Linked DNA regions of Priestia megaterium. The protein of the gene in region 1 interacts with the protein of each later gene in a pairwise test. Links are inferred from orthologs where the notes say so. Each region holds a gene or a part of one and is shown on either strand. Other genes may lie near its edges. The genes, in order: CEQ83_RS01060 and CEQ83_RS19445.

Region 1 (3,409 bases):
CCTATATGTTCCTTAAGCTCTTCAAAATTAAAGCTTTCGCCTTTATCGACCACCATGATTTCTAAACGGTCATCAAATAAACCAAAACCTACTCTCACTTCACCATTTTCTTCACTCTTGTAAGCATGCTGTACGGCATTTGTACATGCCTCACTCACAGCAATTTTCATATCTTCAATTTCATCATAAGAAAAACCCATCCGGTTCGCTACACCAGACAGCGTCAGTCGAATAATCGCTACATAGTCTGGCTTAGCAGGAATCTTCATCTCAACAAAGTCATAAGGCTGTTTCATTTTACGCCACCTTCTACTTGTGAATTCACGTTTAAAATGTCTGTGAGGCCCGTAATATCAAATAAGCGCTTGATGCGCTCTGATACACCAACAAATTTCAAAGAGCCGTTATTTTTCTTATTGGCTTTTAACAATGCAATAAATACACCTAGTCCTGTACTATCCATGTATGATACATCGGTTAAATCGACTATAATTTCCGGTTCAGTATGTTCAGTAATTTCCATGAACTTTTCTTTTAGCTTAGGTGCTGTATATGCGTCAATCTCTCCAGCCAGCTTAATACGATATGCTTGACCGTCCTTTTGTATATCTATTTTTAAATTCATCGTATTAGTAGACCCCCTCTAATTTTGTGCTATCTTTTCTGTACCCTTATTTAGAATACTTAAACTAAACTCTTCAAAATAATCAATGTAAAGTCATCTCTCAATTGAAAATGCTGTAATTTTTCCAGCTCTTTATATACAGATTCTACAATTTCTTGAGGAGACAAATGCATGTATTTTTGAATTAATTTTATGATGTCCAATCTTTCGATAAATCCTTCTTCAGTTCTGCATTCTGTTACACCATCTGTTAACAGAACAATCATATCGCCTTTTGAAAGCTGCTGCTCGTACTGAAGATATTTCACATGGCGATCGACTCCTAGCACGAGTCCTTTTGCTTCCAAATCTTCAAATGAATCAGCTTTGGCATCATAATAAAAGCCTGGCTCATGCCCTGCAGATGCATAATCAAATAAGTTTGTCTCGGGATTATAACTTCCGTAGAACATCGTAATAAACATACTTGGATCTACGTTTCTCTCTACAATATTATTCAAGTTCTCCAATACGTAACTTGGATTTTTTCTTGAGTCCGGTAAGCTGTCCATTGCATACTTGATCATAGACATACACATTGCAGCTGGAATTCCTTTTCCGATCACATCGGCAATGGCAATACTTAATCCACCGTGCTCTTCTTCTACAAAGTGAAAATAATCTCCGTTCATCTGTTTAGCAGGTACGCTAATCGCGCCAATTTCTAAAGTTGAACTAGCCGGAACCTTTGTCCCTAACAGCGTCTGCTGGACGTTAGCGGCAACTTCGATTTCAGAACGAAGTTCCCGCTGCTTATTTTTTAATGTTTGATGCTCACGAAGAGCAAGACCGTAGCTAATCATTACCTCAAGTAAAAAGTCCAGAGAATGCAGCACTTTTTCTGGAATATCAGAATAAATTTCTTCAATCACTTCTTTATGAATGCTCACAATATCTTCTGGCGATATTTCATTCTCTAAAGATTTTCTACTTAGTTTTTGTCCTTGATACAAAATTTGTTCATTTTGTGTTTGGATATAGTTCCCCAAAATATCTTTGTATAAATCTCTCATCTCTTTATCAAAAGACATTATCTATTTCCTCCTACCGGAGCCACTTAACTGCTTTAATCTCAGTACCTTCTCCGACATTTGTTTCGATGTCAAACTCATCCATCAATCGTTTTACCCCAGGAAGCCCAGCTCCTAGTCCACCCGATGTTGAGTATCCATCTTCCATTACTTTGCGAACGTCGGGGATACCTGGCCCTTCATCTGTTGCTACGACAAGAAGACCGTTTTTTCCTCCACGATTTAATTTCTCAATATAGATTTGACCCTTACCCGCATATAGGTAAATATTACGAGCTAATTCAGAAATGGCGGTTGTAATACGAGCTTGGTCAACTGTTCCAAACCCTAGCTCTTTCGACACATTTCTACCTAATTGGCGTGCCGCTACGATGTCCCATTCTGTTACGATTTTTACGCTGGATTGGAATTCCATATACTAATCCCCCAATTCCGATTGGAGTTTCTCAAGACCTTTTTCTAAATCGAGTGCAGTAAGAACATCGTTTAGGCCAATCCCTAACTCAACAAGTGTAATAGCTACTGCAGGCTGGATACCTGTTAATACTACTCTGGCCCCCATCAAATTAGACATGCTAACCACGTCACCTAACACTTTTGCGATGAATGAATCGATCATATCAATTGAAGTTAAATCGATTACCACTCCTTTTGCTCCAGTTTGATGAATTTTACTTAGCAAATCTTCTTGGAATTGAATAGCCGTTTGATCATCCAGCTCCCATTGAATGGATACCAATAAGTAGTCGTACAATTTCAAAATGGGTATTCTCACGTTTATTCCTCCGATTCTATATCAACTATTTTCCGCTCAGTCATTTCTAACGCAAACTCTACACCTTTTTTTAATGAGTTTTTCGTAATAATTTCATTTAAGTTAATACCTAAGTTCACAATAGTCTGAGCAATTTCCGGACGAATTCCTACTAACAAACACTTGGCTCCAACCAAACGTACGGCTTCAGCAGCTTGAATGATATGATGGGCAACCATCGTATCCACTACTGGTACTCCGGTAATATCTATTAATACGACCTCTGATCGGTGCTTTACGACACCTTGCAGTAAGTTTTCCATAATTTTCTTTGCACGATCGGTGTCAATTGTTCCCACAAGCGGCATTACCGTAATTTTATCAAATACCGGTATTAATGGAGCAGACAATTCTTGAAGTGCAACTTTTTGCAACATAACTGTATTTTCCCACGAGTTGGAGTATTGTTCTACTATTTTGTTATAAATAGGGCTTAACCACTTGTCAAACCGATAGAATAATTCAGAATGAGTTTGATCAGCCTTTACATGTTCACTGTTTACATACCCTTCAACCACTACATGACCCAAGTTACGTACACCCTGTGTCAAATAAGCAAGAGGCCATCCTAAACTCACAACTCGTCCTACTACTTCCTCTAGTTCCTCTGCAAAATTTTCCTGATCACGGAATGCTTTTGCCAAAAGTAAATTTACAAAATCAGAGCTTACATTTACGTACACTTGCTCGGATACAATGTTTTTAATCCGCTCTGTTTCCACATCATTCATTAACACTAGCCATCGATCAAAAATTTCTGATTTATGATTTTGTATATAATTGAATAAATCTTGATTCATGAGGTCCTCCTTGTGAGTCAATACACTCATTTATATCTATATATATATTATCATTTTTAAAACGTTTCTTATTACAATATACGTTTACTGATTATTCCTA
Region 2 (12,150 bases), 3.6 Mb from region 1 along the record:
CATTTCCGCGCACCTGTTTCCAAAGGGCTTGAAATTATGGAAGGGCTGCGAGGTCATACGTCTGGCTATGCTGTTCCAACGTTTGTTATTGATGCGCCAGGAGGTGGAGGAAAGATTGCCGTTCAACCAAACTATATTATTAGTCAAAGCGCAAGTAAAGTTGTTCTGCGAAACTTTGAAGGCGTGATTACGACGTATCCGGAGCCAGAAAGCTATGTGCCTGGGCGTGCAGATGATTATTTTCGAGCTGTTTATCCAGAATCGGATGCTAAAGATTCTTCCATCGGCATCTCGGGTCTTATGAATGATGCTCAATTCAACCTTGTACCGGAAGGGTTAGGGAGAGTAAAAAGACGTAAAACATATGAAAGTGACAGTGCTCACGAAAGCCTAAAAGACAAACGTGAAAAAAGAGATGAATTAAAAGATAAAAAGTTTAAAGCTCAATTGAAAAAAGACGGTAAAAGCGACGATGCTCCATCATCTTAAGGAGGTCCTGTAATATGACTGTTCAATGCGCATGGTGCGAAGAAGAAAAAGCGGTAGAAACAACCAATACCGCATACTGGGAATTGCCAGATGGAACGAGAAGTATCGAAATTACTCATATGCCATGTATCAGCTGTTCAGGTTGCGGGATGTCATATCAAGAAGAAGAGATCATAGAAGAAGTGGAAACACAGCTGCTTCTTGTCGATACAAAAAAACTTGATGAATCCATTCGGTATGATGAGCTATTAAAAGTGCCAAGATTATTAAAGCGCAACTACTTTAAATTCTAAAAATCCGCCCCTTATTTTGTAAGGGGCGGATTTTCTTATTGATAAGCCTTTGTTCCAGCAGTACGTAGGCTGTATGCGTGCTTTAAAGCTACTGTAACAGGACGAACAGTTGGAAGTTCGACTTCGTCTATTTTCGAAACGGGCAAAAGACCAACGGACGTGCTCGTAATAAAAACTTCATCAGCGTCTTTTAAAAAGGAAGGAGTCATATTTTGTTCTCGGATTTGAATGGCTTGTTCCTGCGCACATTCCAGTACGTTAGCGCGCGTAATACCGGATAGAATTTTTCTTGTGGCAGGAGTCGTGAACAAGACGTTGTCTTTTATCGCAAATACATTGCTGCTCGACCCTTCGGTTATGTATCCGTCTTTTACTAAAATAGCTTCTTTGCACCCTTTAGAAGCCGCAGCTTGTTTGGCCAGAAGGTTAGGAAGTAGGTTCAATGATTTGATATAGCAATTAGCCCATCGTTCGTCTTCCAATAGAAGAGTGGAAATGCCTTTTTCATAGGCTTCTTCAGGTGTTTGGCGAGGATGGCGTATTGTGAGTGCTAATTGTGCAGGTACATCAGGAAATAAATGATTTCGAGGAGCAATCCCGCGCGTAACTTGAATATAAATATCAGCGTCTTTTAACGTTGATTTTTCCATTCCTTGACGAATGATGTCCTTTAGTTCCTGTCTTGAAACCGGCAGTTCAATAAAGATTGCCTTTGCACTTCTTTCTAAGCGGTCTAAGTGACGTTCAATCGAAAACGGAACTCCTTTGTATACACGAATAAATTCATAAACACCGTCTCCAAACTGGTGACCGCGTTCATCAATTGGAATAACAGCCTCGTTAATATCTCTAAACTCTCCAGCATAATATGCTAATTCCATCTTGAAAAACTCCCTTCCTTTAGATATTAAAACGTTAACATAAAATTCAGCAAAATGAAATTATTTACTTGGTTTCTCTAAAGAAAATGAAAAAAGTCATACTCCTAAAGGAGTATGACTTTTATGAAAACGTACGTTTGAATGCTAATGAAAATTTCTGAATGGCTTTTTTAGGTGTAACAAACTGAACGATGAGCTTGGTACCGGTGATGAACCAATCGACAATACGGCTGCCAAGAAGCATCGTTACTAAAATGGACAGTGCGATTAAGACGATAATACCCCATGATGTTGGCTCTAGACTTTTTGAGAAGTCAGTTGTAAAGAACCATTTTAAAATGAAGCCGTGCAATAAATACACGTATAGTGATCGCTGTCCAATGCTTGTTAAAGCAAAACCGCGCGTTGGAATTAAAGCCATAAAGGCAAAAGATACAAGAAAAGCAATTCCATAGTGAGAAACGCGCATTAAAAATTCGGCCACATTGTCGTACGTGTTCGTTCCATACAGCATATCTGTGTAAGCCGTGTCGTCTAAGAAAGAATAGCTTCCAATTAATGTAACTAGTAATACGATGGATGCAATGATTCGATTTCGCGCTGTCAAAAGATTTGTAAAAGGCTCTTGTCGCTGTGACAAATAGTAGCCTAAAAGGAAAAACGGGAAGAAGACAAACATTCTGCTAATGCTTAGAATTTTATCAAATCCGTCAATATCAATGAAGCCCATTGCAAGTCCAAGCGAAATAGAGACAGTTAAGCTAATCCACATTGGGAATTTTGCAAAGAAAGGAAGCATTAATTTCCAAAAAATTAAGCTCAGTAGAAACCACATTGCCCATCTAGGAACCAAATATTGAAGCGTGTACGTTTCATCTGTATAAAGCACACTATAATAAAGAGTATAGATCGTTTGGAAAGCTAAGTAAGGAAGAGCCACCTTTGTAAATATTTTTTTGTAATATCCTTTTTTATGGAAATTTTTCGAGAAATAACCTGCTAGTAAAATAAAGACAGGCATATGGAAAATAAAGATAAAGTGATAAATGGACAGCATTCCGCTGCTATCTGTTCGGTACGGAGAAATCATGTGCCCAAATACAACTAAAAAAATTAATACGAATTTAGCATTATCAAAGTAAGCATTTCGAGTATTCATAGTATTATTTTTCCTCAACATATGCTGATGTAAACCTCCCACCAACAAGATTTATTTAAATGGCGATTATTGTTAGAATAACCTTTCACTACGGAATTAAAACATGAATTCTTCTTTTTTGCAATTACATAAAGGCTTGAGAAACCTGTCGAATCAACGCTTTTGTTATAAAAACGATGTGTTTTTGTTACAAATGTCTTTTTGAAAAAAGAAAAATATTGATATAACAATATTTATTCGTTACGCTAATAGTGAAATTTGTTTTGCAACTGTAACATGAATTTAATATTTTTTGTCCAGTAAAACACTCATATTGCAGTGTTCGACATCTACATATCACAGAAGAAAGTTGTAGATTTCTTGAAAAAATGATAGAAAAGATACACATACCGCTGGAGGGGGAGTACGATGAAATCCTTTTATCACTATATAATGAAATTCCGATCAAATAAAAAACATGATCGAATGGGAGAGTTTGCGCGAAGTGCTTATGATGATCACAGCTTCCCGAAATCTTCAACAGACTATGACGAACTGAGTTCTTATTTAGAGCTCAACGGACATTATTTATCAAGTATGACCGTATTTGATGAAGCATGGGAGCTTTATCAAAATAATGCGTGAGAAAATAAAAAGAGGCTAGAACAACAGTATTTTAGTTGAAGGAAGATCCGAACGATGAATCGTTCGGATCTTTTTATTTTCCTTAGCCTGTACAATAAGCAGAAAAAAATGATAGAGGGCAATAGATAATAAAGGCTTGGTTCTAAAGATGTTATACTTCCCCTTTTTTAGTTACTGCATATAATATTGTAACTTTTCAGTAGGTGTATGTTTACTAAGGAGGTGCGACGATGGCAGGGAAGAAAAAACCTAAATACGGAATTGGTGAAACAGTCGTTGTAACAATATACGGGACCGTTGGCACTATTACCGATATAAAAGTGATGGATGGGATTTTTGTATACGAAATCAACCATAGTGAAGGTCTTTTTTTAGAAGATACAATTGAGCTTCTAGAAGAATATGAAGGTCAAATATTAGTACAGGAAAGAGTAGAGCTTGAATATAAATTTTTCTTCGGCGATATCGTCCAGGTTTTTAATTATGGAAAAGAGTTATTTAAAATCATTGGTATTCGAACAGAAATATGGCGTTATAAAGAGGATTCATGGGAAGATATTGTCTATGAATTGTCACGTGTAACAGATGGAGAATGGCTTGAGGCTAGTGAAGAAGAACTCATTCTCGTAACTCCTCATGAGGAAACAGAAAATTACGCTCAAAGTGTTGATATGTTGTATTTAGGTAAAGAAATTAAAAAGACGGAGTTGCTACCAAAGATGAAAAAACAAAACGGTTCTGAAAAAGAAGAAGTGAGGTTAACTAAAGAAAAGCATGAGATTATAAACGGTCTTTTAGATGTGTACAATGATTATAAATTTTTGTATGAGCTTTTTGAAGATGAAGAATACGCTGAAGTCATGAACTTAGTGCTGAAACATTTAAAAAAGATAGCAAAATCCGAACAAGGAAAATAGCAGGTAGATGCCTAATAAATAAAAGATAGCCGAGATAGATCATCACATCTCTCTTAGCTATCTTTTATTGTGTATACGGCGATGGTAATGAAAAAAGAATGGGTATAATTACCTTTCTATTTAAACTGCTGAAATTTTAGACATACTATTGCCAAATTGTTCATAAATGTGTATAAGGTAAAACTTCAAGGAGAAGATGGAGTGAACCTATTTTTAAGAAAAATAAGGTACGCTAATCCGTTCAAACGGGATAAGGAGTGATATTGTGAAAGAAATCGAAGTGGTCATTGATACGGAAGAAATTGCGGAGTTCTTTTACAATGAACTAGTCAAGCGAGGCTATGTTCCCGCTGAAGAAGAGCTAGGCGAATTAGCGGATATAACTTTTGATTATCTCATTGATAAATGTATTATTGATGAGCAAGATGAAGAATAAAAAGATAGATACATCTGTAACGACGGGGAAACTCGTCGTTTTGTTTATGAGACAGCGGTTATGAAAAAGGATTAGCAGCTTTTATAGCGGATTGCACTTTTATATGATGCTGAAGGGGAATTTTTTTAACTGAAGAAGCGGGAATAGAGTCAAGAAGAGAAAATATGCTTTCGTCTTCAAACCAATCTTCTTTTCTTAAAAAAAGATGTACGCGGTCTCCCCAGCTCATAGTTAAAGTCGGGCTATAGAGCTTTTTGGAATGAGTTCTGTCATTTGTAAATATATCTGAATTATAATCGCTTCGAGACCCTGTATGAGGGTGTTTAAGGCTAAAGGTATAAATAGCATCATGCAAGTTTGAATAAAAAAGAAGAACGTATAGGGTTTTTCCCACTTCAATCCGTCTTATCACAGACTCAAAATGGTAGACTTTCGTTCCACATAAATCAATTTTATTACCTGAATAATAGGGAAAGACGATTTGAGTCATACCGAGAAAATTTTGAGTGTGAAACTGCCAAGAGTTAAGAACATCACGCTGAAACTCTTTTTTAAAGAGAACATTTTTTTCGATATGATACTGTTCGTTCACAATCAGGGCTATTGATAAGAGCGTTTTGTTTCTGTGCTGCCAAAAGTCATTCCAAACAGCTTTCATAAAAGAAGATATGTGAAAGGCGGGGAGTAAATGAAACAGATTGCTGTTTTGCTCTTTGCTTTTTTCATAGAGTAACAGCTGAGCGTAAGCATCATGAAATATCGCTGAGTTGGAATGTTCTAAAAACAAGAAGTATGCGTGCTGTTTCTCTGATGAAAGCAGGGATTTTATTAAGGTAGTGGAGAGATCTGTCATATAATAGCCGCCGTTTCGTGAAACTAAGTGTGCTAAAAGAGCCCAGTGAATTTCAGGGTGTTTTTGATAATAGTCCAAATAAGCTTGTGTACGTGTAACATTGTTTTGATTAGCTTTTTTTACTTTTCTTCGAATTTCTTTAATCCATTTTACATCTTCTCCAATAAAAGAGAGCGGGAGAATAGCAGGAGGTTTGTGCTGCATCATCTGCTGCAGACGAAGAACATCCTCCAATCTAATGAGGGGATTTGTGTCAGTAGAAGTCATGTTAAGCCTCCTTTGAAACGTTTAACTATTTTAAAAAAGGGTAAGGGACTTTTTGAAACCTTTATAACATTTCGTACGTATAAAGGGTAACAAATGTTAAGAAAAGAGGTTTTCTTTATGTTCAGAAAAATATTTGAATCATTAACTGGATCTAAACATCGCCGCTACAGCAGCAGTGATCGACACTACCGACGTCCACGCCACTACAGCAGCAGTGATCATCATCACAGACGTCCGCGTCACCATAGCAGCAGTAGCGATTATAAACGAAGCAAATATTATGACAGCCACAGTCATTCAAAATATGGTCATCACCATTACAAGCGTAAACGCAAAAGCGGAAGCTTCTTCTCAAGCTTTTTCTCAAGTTGATTTGGAATGAAAAATCGAATGTTCAAACACTTTCATCGCTGGCTAGTTGACCGTCCTTTTAAAAAAGGAACAGTCATTTGTGAGCGCTATGAAATCATAAATGTACTGGGAATGGGGAGCTATGGTATAACATATGTTGCTAGTGACATTGTGCAACAAAAAGAGGTAGTAATAAAGCAGCTCCGCAAAACGAAGCAGCGCACGCCTCAGGGGCTGAAGTCTTTTCATTATGAAGCAAAACTGCTGTCTCAACTAGATCATCCTCAAATTCCTTCGCTGTATGAAGCTGTTGAAATAGATGAAGGGTGTTTTCTAGTGATGGAGTTGATTCAAGGAAAAACGTTTGAAGATTTAATTTTTGAAGAGAAGCGCGTATATACAGAAGAAAAAGCGCTTGACATTTTACTTGATATTCTAAAAGTAGTTTCCGTTATTCATGAGCAAGGAATCGTTCACCGTGATCTTCGTATTCCAAACATTATTGATGTTAACGGGACCATCTATGTTATTGACTTTGGTCTTGCAAGATTTTTGGGAGCTCATGAAGAAACAAGCAGCCTTATAGAAGAACAGCAGTTTATGAGACAAACATCGGTTGCAAGCGATATCTATGCGCTTGGTCATTTTCTTTTATTTTTATTGTATTCTGGTTATGAGCCGACGGATAAACAAGAAAAAAGCTGGGAACAAGAGCTAAGCTTGTCGGCGCCCATTAAAACCATCATTCAAAAAATGCTGAGAGCAGATGAAGCGTATGAAAGTATTAAAAGTTTACAAAAAGACATTTATGACTATATAAATAGTAAGAACTCGGGGAGGGAAAAGCATGGCGCTATTTAATAAAGCGTTAGCCCGCATTGGAATTGGTGCAGCGCGAGTGGATGCTAAGCTTGTCAATGATGAATTTCGTGCTGGTGAAACGATTGAAGGGATTGTTGAAGTGTACGGCGGAAATGTTGAGCAGAAAATTGACAGCATCTATCTGCGTCTATTCACAACCTATGTAAAAGAAAGAGACGATAAAAAATACAAGCAGGACATTGAACTTAATACGTTTAAGATTAACGACCCGTTTACGATCCAACCATCTGAAACCAAGTCTATTCCTTTTACCTTTCAGCTGCCTGATGATACGCCTGTTACATTAGGGAGAACCCGAGTGTGGGTGGCGACGAGCCTCGATATTAAAGATGCGGTTGATCCGTCGGATATTGATCATGTAAAAGTGCTCCCTAACCTTATGGTAACAAGCACAATTGAAGCGATGGAACAGCTTGGCTTTCGCTTGCGCCAAGTCGAGTGCGAAGAAGCTCCTCGCAGGATGAGAAAAAGACTTCCTTTTGTTCAAGAATTTGAATTTGTTCCAAGCGGTGGAGTGTACGCTGGGAAAGTAGATGAAATTGAAATCATCGTGCAGCCGAGCGGCTTACATGACTACGATTTATTTATAGAAGTAGATCGACGGGCCAGAGGGTTTGGGGGGTTTTTATCTGAAATGCTGGATGCAGATGAGTCGCTCGTTCATGTTCATGTTTCTGAAAAAGAAATTCCTCAGTTAAAAAATAGATTAACCAATATTATTTCACGCTATAGCTAACGTGCATAGCTCTCCTTTATTTTTCGTATATTAAAGACAGTAAAAAGAAAGGAGAGAGGTATATGCCGCAATCAAAACAAACGAAAAAAATAAATGCAAAAGAGGAATTTTCGGCTGAATTTGTCGTTCATCAAGCTCCCAAGCCGGAAGACTATATTCAGCCAAAACGTGTGAATAAGTAAAGCATGTAGCACGCTACATGCTTTTTCTTTTAATAGGTTGGAGGAAATAAAAAATGGTAAATCGCACTACAAAATATTCTCTATTTATTGTATCGCTTTTAGCTTTCTTTTTACTCATTTTATTTACGTTTAATACACCTTGGGTGAAACAGCTTGACTTTAATGTACTTCATACCATTGAAGGATGGAGGACGGATACGTTAACACCCATCATCATATTTATAACAACTGTAGGATCTTGGTATGTCACTGCGCCAATATGGTTTGCCATTATAGTATTTCTTCTTTATAAACGAAAAGGATTGCTCGCTTTATATATCACGCTTGTTTTTTGGGGAGTTCGCGCTTTAAATTGGGGATTGAAGGAGATTTTTGCAAGACCAAGACCTGATTGGAGTCAAGTCGTTCCCGCCTCTCACTATAGTTTTCCGAGCGGACATGCCATGAACTCAATGGCGTTTTACAGCGGAGTGCTTTTGTTAATATGGATGTATACAAGAAGCAGGGCTATTAAAACGGCAGCTGCATGCGTAATTGCTATTATTATTTTATTAATTGGATTTAGCCGTTTGTATTTAGGCGTACACTTTTTAACGGATATACTAGCAGGATATTGTGTAGGACTTGCTTGGTCATTAGGAGTCTACCTCCTTTCTAAGCGCCTATATAACCAAAAATAGGAGCAATGGTTACATTTTTTTCGTTAATATTTCATTTTGTTTAAGTAGGTCTATTGATTCATCCATTCAAAAACAACTAATGATAAAATGGGAAACAAATATTTTATGTACATGTTTAATAAGGAGAAACTAGTAATTTCGACAAAAAACGTTTTGATTCGATAAAGGATTTTCGGATTTTATCACTAATTATATAAGAATACATAACGTAAAAGAGTAAATACTTGCTTTTGGGTGGAGGGAAGAATGTTGAGTGTGTGGACCACAATAAAAAAACAATTTAATATTAGCACAGAATATGATGTAACCATTATGCAAACAGAAGAAAAAGGCGAAAAGCGCGGATATAAGCCTGTCCATCGTCTAACGATTACAGCATTCGATCATCAAGACGCTGCAACACAAGTATTTCAGATGTTTAATATTGCTGATAATTTGCCAAAAGATTGTGATGCGAGATTTATTAGCACAGGCGATATTTTGTTAATTGATGAAGGTACTCGAGGGAAGTATTACTACAAGCTATGGACAGACGGATGGCAAAAAGTGAATCGCCTGCATGTACGTTAAACATAAGGTAAAAGCGACCTATCTGGCCGCTTTTTATTTATATGTTGACTCTTAGTAATCACGAGTATGATGACCAGGGCCATTTTTTCGGTTTGTTGCTGAATATTCATCTCCATGGGCTTCATGTTCTGCTATAATTGCTTCTTTTGGAATGTGATTATTCTTTTTAGGCGAATTAATTCGGTTGCGATGTTTTTTCCCCATACATATCACCTCAGCTAAAGTTAGTAAATCCCTTGCGCTATTAGCGTACCCTTATATAAAAAGACATACTACGCCATTTTTTGGGCAGTATGTCTTTTTATTTTTGACGCATAATGTTAGAAGTAAATAGACATGCAAGGGATACAATATGGTATAGTGAAAGCGTAAGATTTTTTACATATAGGAGGTACGAAATGAGCGTACATATTGGGGCAAAACAAGGTGATATTGCAGAAACAATTTTACTTCCAGGTGATCCACTTCGTGCAAAATACATTGCAGAAACGTTTTTAGAAGATGTAACTTGCTATAACGAAGTGCGCGGTATGCTTGGATTTACAGGAACATATAAAGGAAAGCGCGTTTCTGTTCAAGGAACGGGAATGGGTGTACCATCGATTGCTATTTATGTAAATGAACTAATGAATGAATATGGTGTTCAAAACCTAATTCGCGTGGGTACATGCGGAGCAATCCAAAAAGATGTAAAAGTACGTGACGTTATTTTAGCCATGTCTTCGTCAAGTGATTCACAAATGAACCGCGTTAAATTTGGTCCTATTGACTACGCACCGACAGCTAACTTTGATTTATTAAAGCGCGCTTACGATGCAGGTGTTGAAAAAGGCCTTCAGTTAAAAGTAGGAAGTGTATTTACATCTGATCAATTTTACAATGAAGACGGCCAGCTAGAAAAATTAGCAGCTCACGGCGTATTGGCAGTTGAAATGGAAACGACGGCTCTGTATACGCTAGCGGCTAAATACGGCCGTAATGCTTTGTCGGTTTTAACAGTAAGTGATCACATCTTCACTGGTGAAGAAACAACGTCAGAAGAACGTCAAACGACGTTCAACGATATGATTGTTGTTGCGCTTGAAGCAGCAATTAATGAATGAACATAATTTCATTTATTTGCTGAATGGAAGCGAAATGCTGCCGCGTAACAAATAAAAAGACGAGAAGCAATCAAGCTTCTCGTCTTTTTATTTGCGAAAATTAATTGTTTCCAAATAGGAAATTGTATGGTACGATTTGATACGTTAAAAACGGCCTTGATTTTCGTGAAAGTCGAAAATCGTATAAAAAATTCATAAGAGGTGATAAACCATCATGATGGCAAGTATTAAACAGCAGTGGTTTTCAAATGTTCGAGCAGACATTTTGTCAGGGATGACAGTTGCTCTTGCGCTTATTCCAGAAGCCCTTGCTTTTTCCATTATCGCCGGTGTCGATCCTATGGTTGGTCTGTATGCATCTTTTTGTATGGCAATTGTGATTGCTTTTACAGGTGGAAGACCAGCTATGATTTCAGCTGCAACAGGAGCAATGTCTTTATTGATGATTAACTTAGTCAAAGATCATGGCATTGAGTATTTATTTGCAGCTACTGTTTTAACCGGAATTATTCAAATTTTACTTGGTGTTTTGAAAGTAGGAAGGTTTTTATCGTTTCTTCCTCAAACAGTGATGATTGGCTTTGTAAATGCGCTCGGTATTTTGATTTTTACCGCACAGCTTCCGCATTTTGAAGGAGCAAATTGGATGATGTACGCAATGGTAGCCGGAACGCTGCTCATCGTCTACTTATTTCCGCTCATGACCAAGGCAATACCATCTCCGCTTGTTGCGATTGTCTTGATGACGATTGTAGCGATTGTCTTTCATTTAGATTTAAAAACGGTAGGAGATATGGGGAATATTACGCGTTCATTGCCGGTTCTTCACTTTCCAAAGGTTGATTTATCAGTGGAGACACTGCTCATCATTTTACCTTATTCGCTTCCTTTGGCGATTGTAGGCCTACTTGAATCTATGCTAACGGCAACGGTACTGGACGAAATTACAGATACGCCTTCGAATAAAAATAAAGAAGCGCGCGGTCAAGGCATTGCTAATATTGTAACAGGTTTCTTTGGAGGAATGGCTGGCTGTGCCATGATTGGACAATCTATGATTAATGTAAAATCAGGGGGACGTGGAAGGTTATCTACCTTAGTCGCCGGAGTCTTTTTATTGTTCTTAATTATGGTGCTTGGCGATGTTGTTAAACAAATTCCAATGGCTGCTCTTGTAGGCGTTATGTTTATGGTAGCTGCCGGTACATTTGATTGGCAGTCCCTTAAAGACTTAACGAAATATCCGCTATCGGATGCCATTGTAATGGTTGTTACGGTGGTTATCGTATTGTTTACACATAACTTAGCATTAGGAGTAATGGTAGGTATTGTTTTAAGTACGATTGTATTTGGCTGGAAGATGGCTAAAATCAAAACAACTTCACAAAAAGAAGGCAATATGAAGCAATACAGGGTTTCAGGGCAATTATTTTTTGCTACCATCAGTTTCTTTATGGATGAATTTCAGTATGAAACAGACCCAGATACCATCATTATTGATTTTAGTTCTTCTCATATATGGGATCAATCGGCCGTGATCGGCATCTCAAAAATTATCGATAAGTATGAGCGATTGAATAAAAAGGTTATTGTAAAAGGATTAAATGAAGACAGTAAAAAAATCGTTAGGCAGATTGGCTTAACGTCGCTGTCGAACAAGTAAAAAAGGTGTGCAGTAGCACACCTTTTTTACTTGTTTCGTTTTAGTAGCTGTATGAGCCAGGTGG

Evidence for each region.
Region 2: the proteins of CEQ83_RS01060 (region 1) and CEQ83_RS19445 interact in binary tests that used the Bacillus subtilis proteins (3 or more experiments, as listed by UniProt). The link is inferred for Priestia megaterium from one-to-one orthologs.

The regions. Positions count from the first base shown.
Region 1 is NZ_CP023317.1:190,582-193,990, reverse strand. What follows is about bases 410-3,374. They hold CEQ83_RS01060 (anti-sigma regulatory factor), read right to left. Parts: upstream 2,111-3,374; coding sequence 1,709-2,110; downstream 410-1,708. Other genes in these bases: CEQ83_RS01050 (RsbT co-antagonist protein RsbRA), read right to left, coding at 2,473-3,309; CEQ83_RS01055 (STAS domain-containing protein), read right to left, coding at 2,114-2,470; CEQ83_RS01065 (PP2C family protein-serine/threonine phosphatase), read right to left, coding at 685-1,695; CEQ83_RS01070 (anti-sigma factor antagonist), read right to left, coding at 410-625. Also shown: anti-sigma B factor RsbW, read right to left, coding at 1-296; more of CEQ83_RS01070, read right to left, coding at 293-409. UniProt on the Bacillus subtilis protein: Provides the crucial link between the upstream module (communication of environmental stress) and the downstream module (integration of the environmental signals with signals of energy stress) that compose the signal transduction pathway controlling the sigma-B factor.
Region 2 is NZ_CP023317.1:3,784,980-3,797,129, reverse strand. What follows is about bases 5,321-8,214. They hold CEQ83_RS19445 (serine/threonine protein kinase), read left to right. Parts: upstream 5,321-6,297; coding sequence 6,298-7,131; downstream 7,132-8,214. Other genes in these bases: CEQ83_RS19435 (phosphatase PAP2 family protein), read left to right, coding at 8,124-8,214; CEQ83_RS19440 (sporulation protein), read left to right, coding at 7,118-7,888; CEQ83_RS19450 (hypothetical protein), read left to right, coding at 6,037-6,291; CEQ83_RS19455 (DUF2515 family protein), read right to left, coding at 5,321-5,919. Outside these bases: kamA (lysine 2,3-aminomutase), read left to right, coding at 1-489; CEQ83_RS19490 (YokU family protein), read left to right, coding at 504-782; dat (D-amino-acid transaminase), read right to left, coding at 818-1,663; CEQ83_RS19480 (acyltransferase family protein), read right to left, coding at 1,785-2,822; CEQ83_RS19470 (YozE family protein), read left to right, coding at 3,231-3,446; CEQ83_RS19465 (hypothetical protein), read left to right, coding at 3,677-4,363; CEQ83_RS19460 (YozD family protein), read left to right, coding at 4,629-4,799; more of CEQ83_RS19455, read right to left, coding at 4,858-5,320; more of CEQ83_RS19435, read left to right, coding at 8,215-8,750; CEQ83_RS19430 (hypothetical protein), read left to right, coding at 8,997-9,320; CEQ83_RS27250 (hypothetical protein), read right to left, coding at 9,372-9,524; deoD (purine-nucleoside phosphorylase), read left to right, coding at 9,719-10,423; CEQ83_RS19420 (SulP family inorganic anion transporter), read left to right, coding at 10,638-12,086.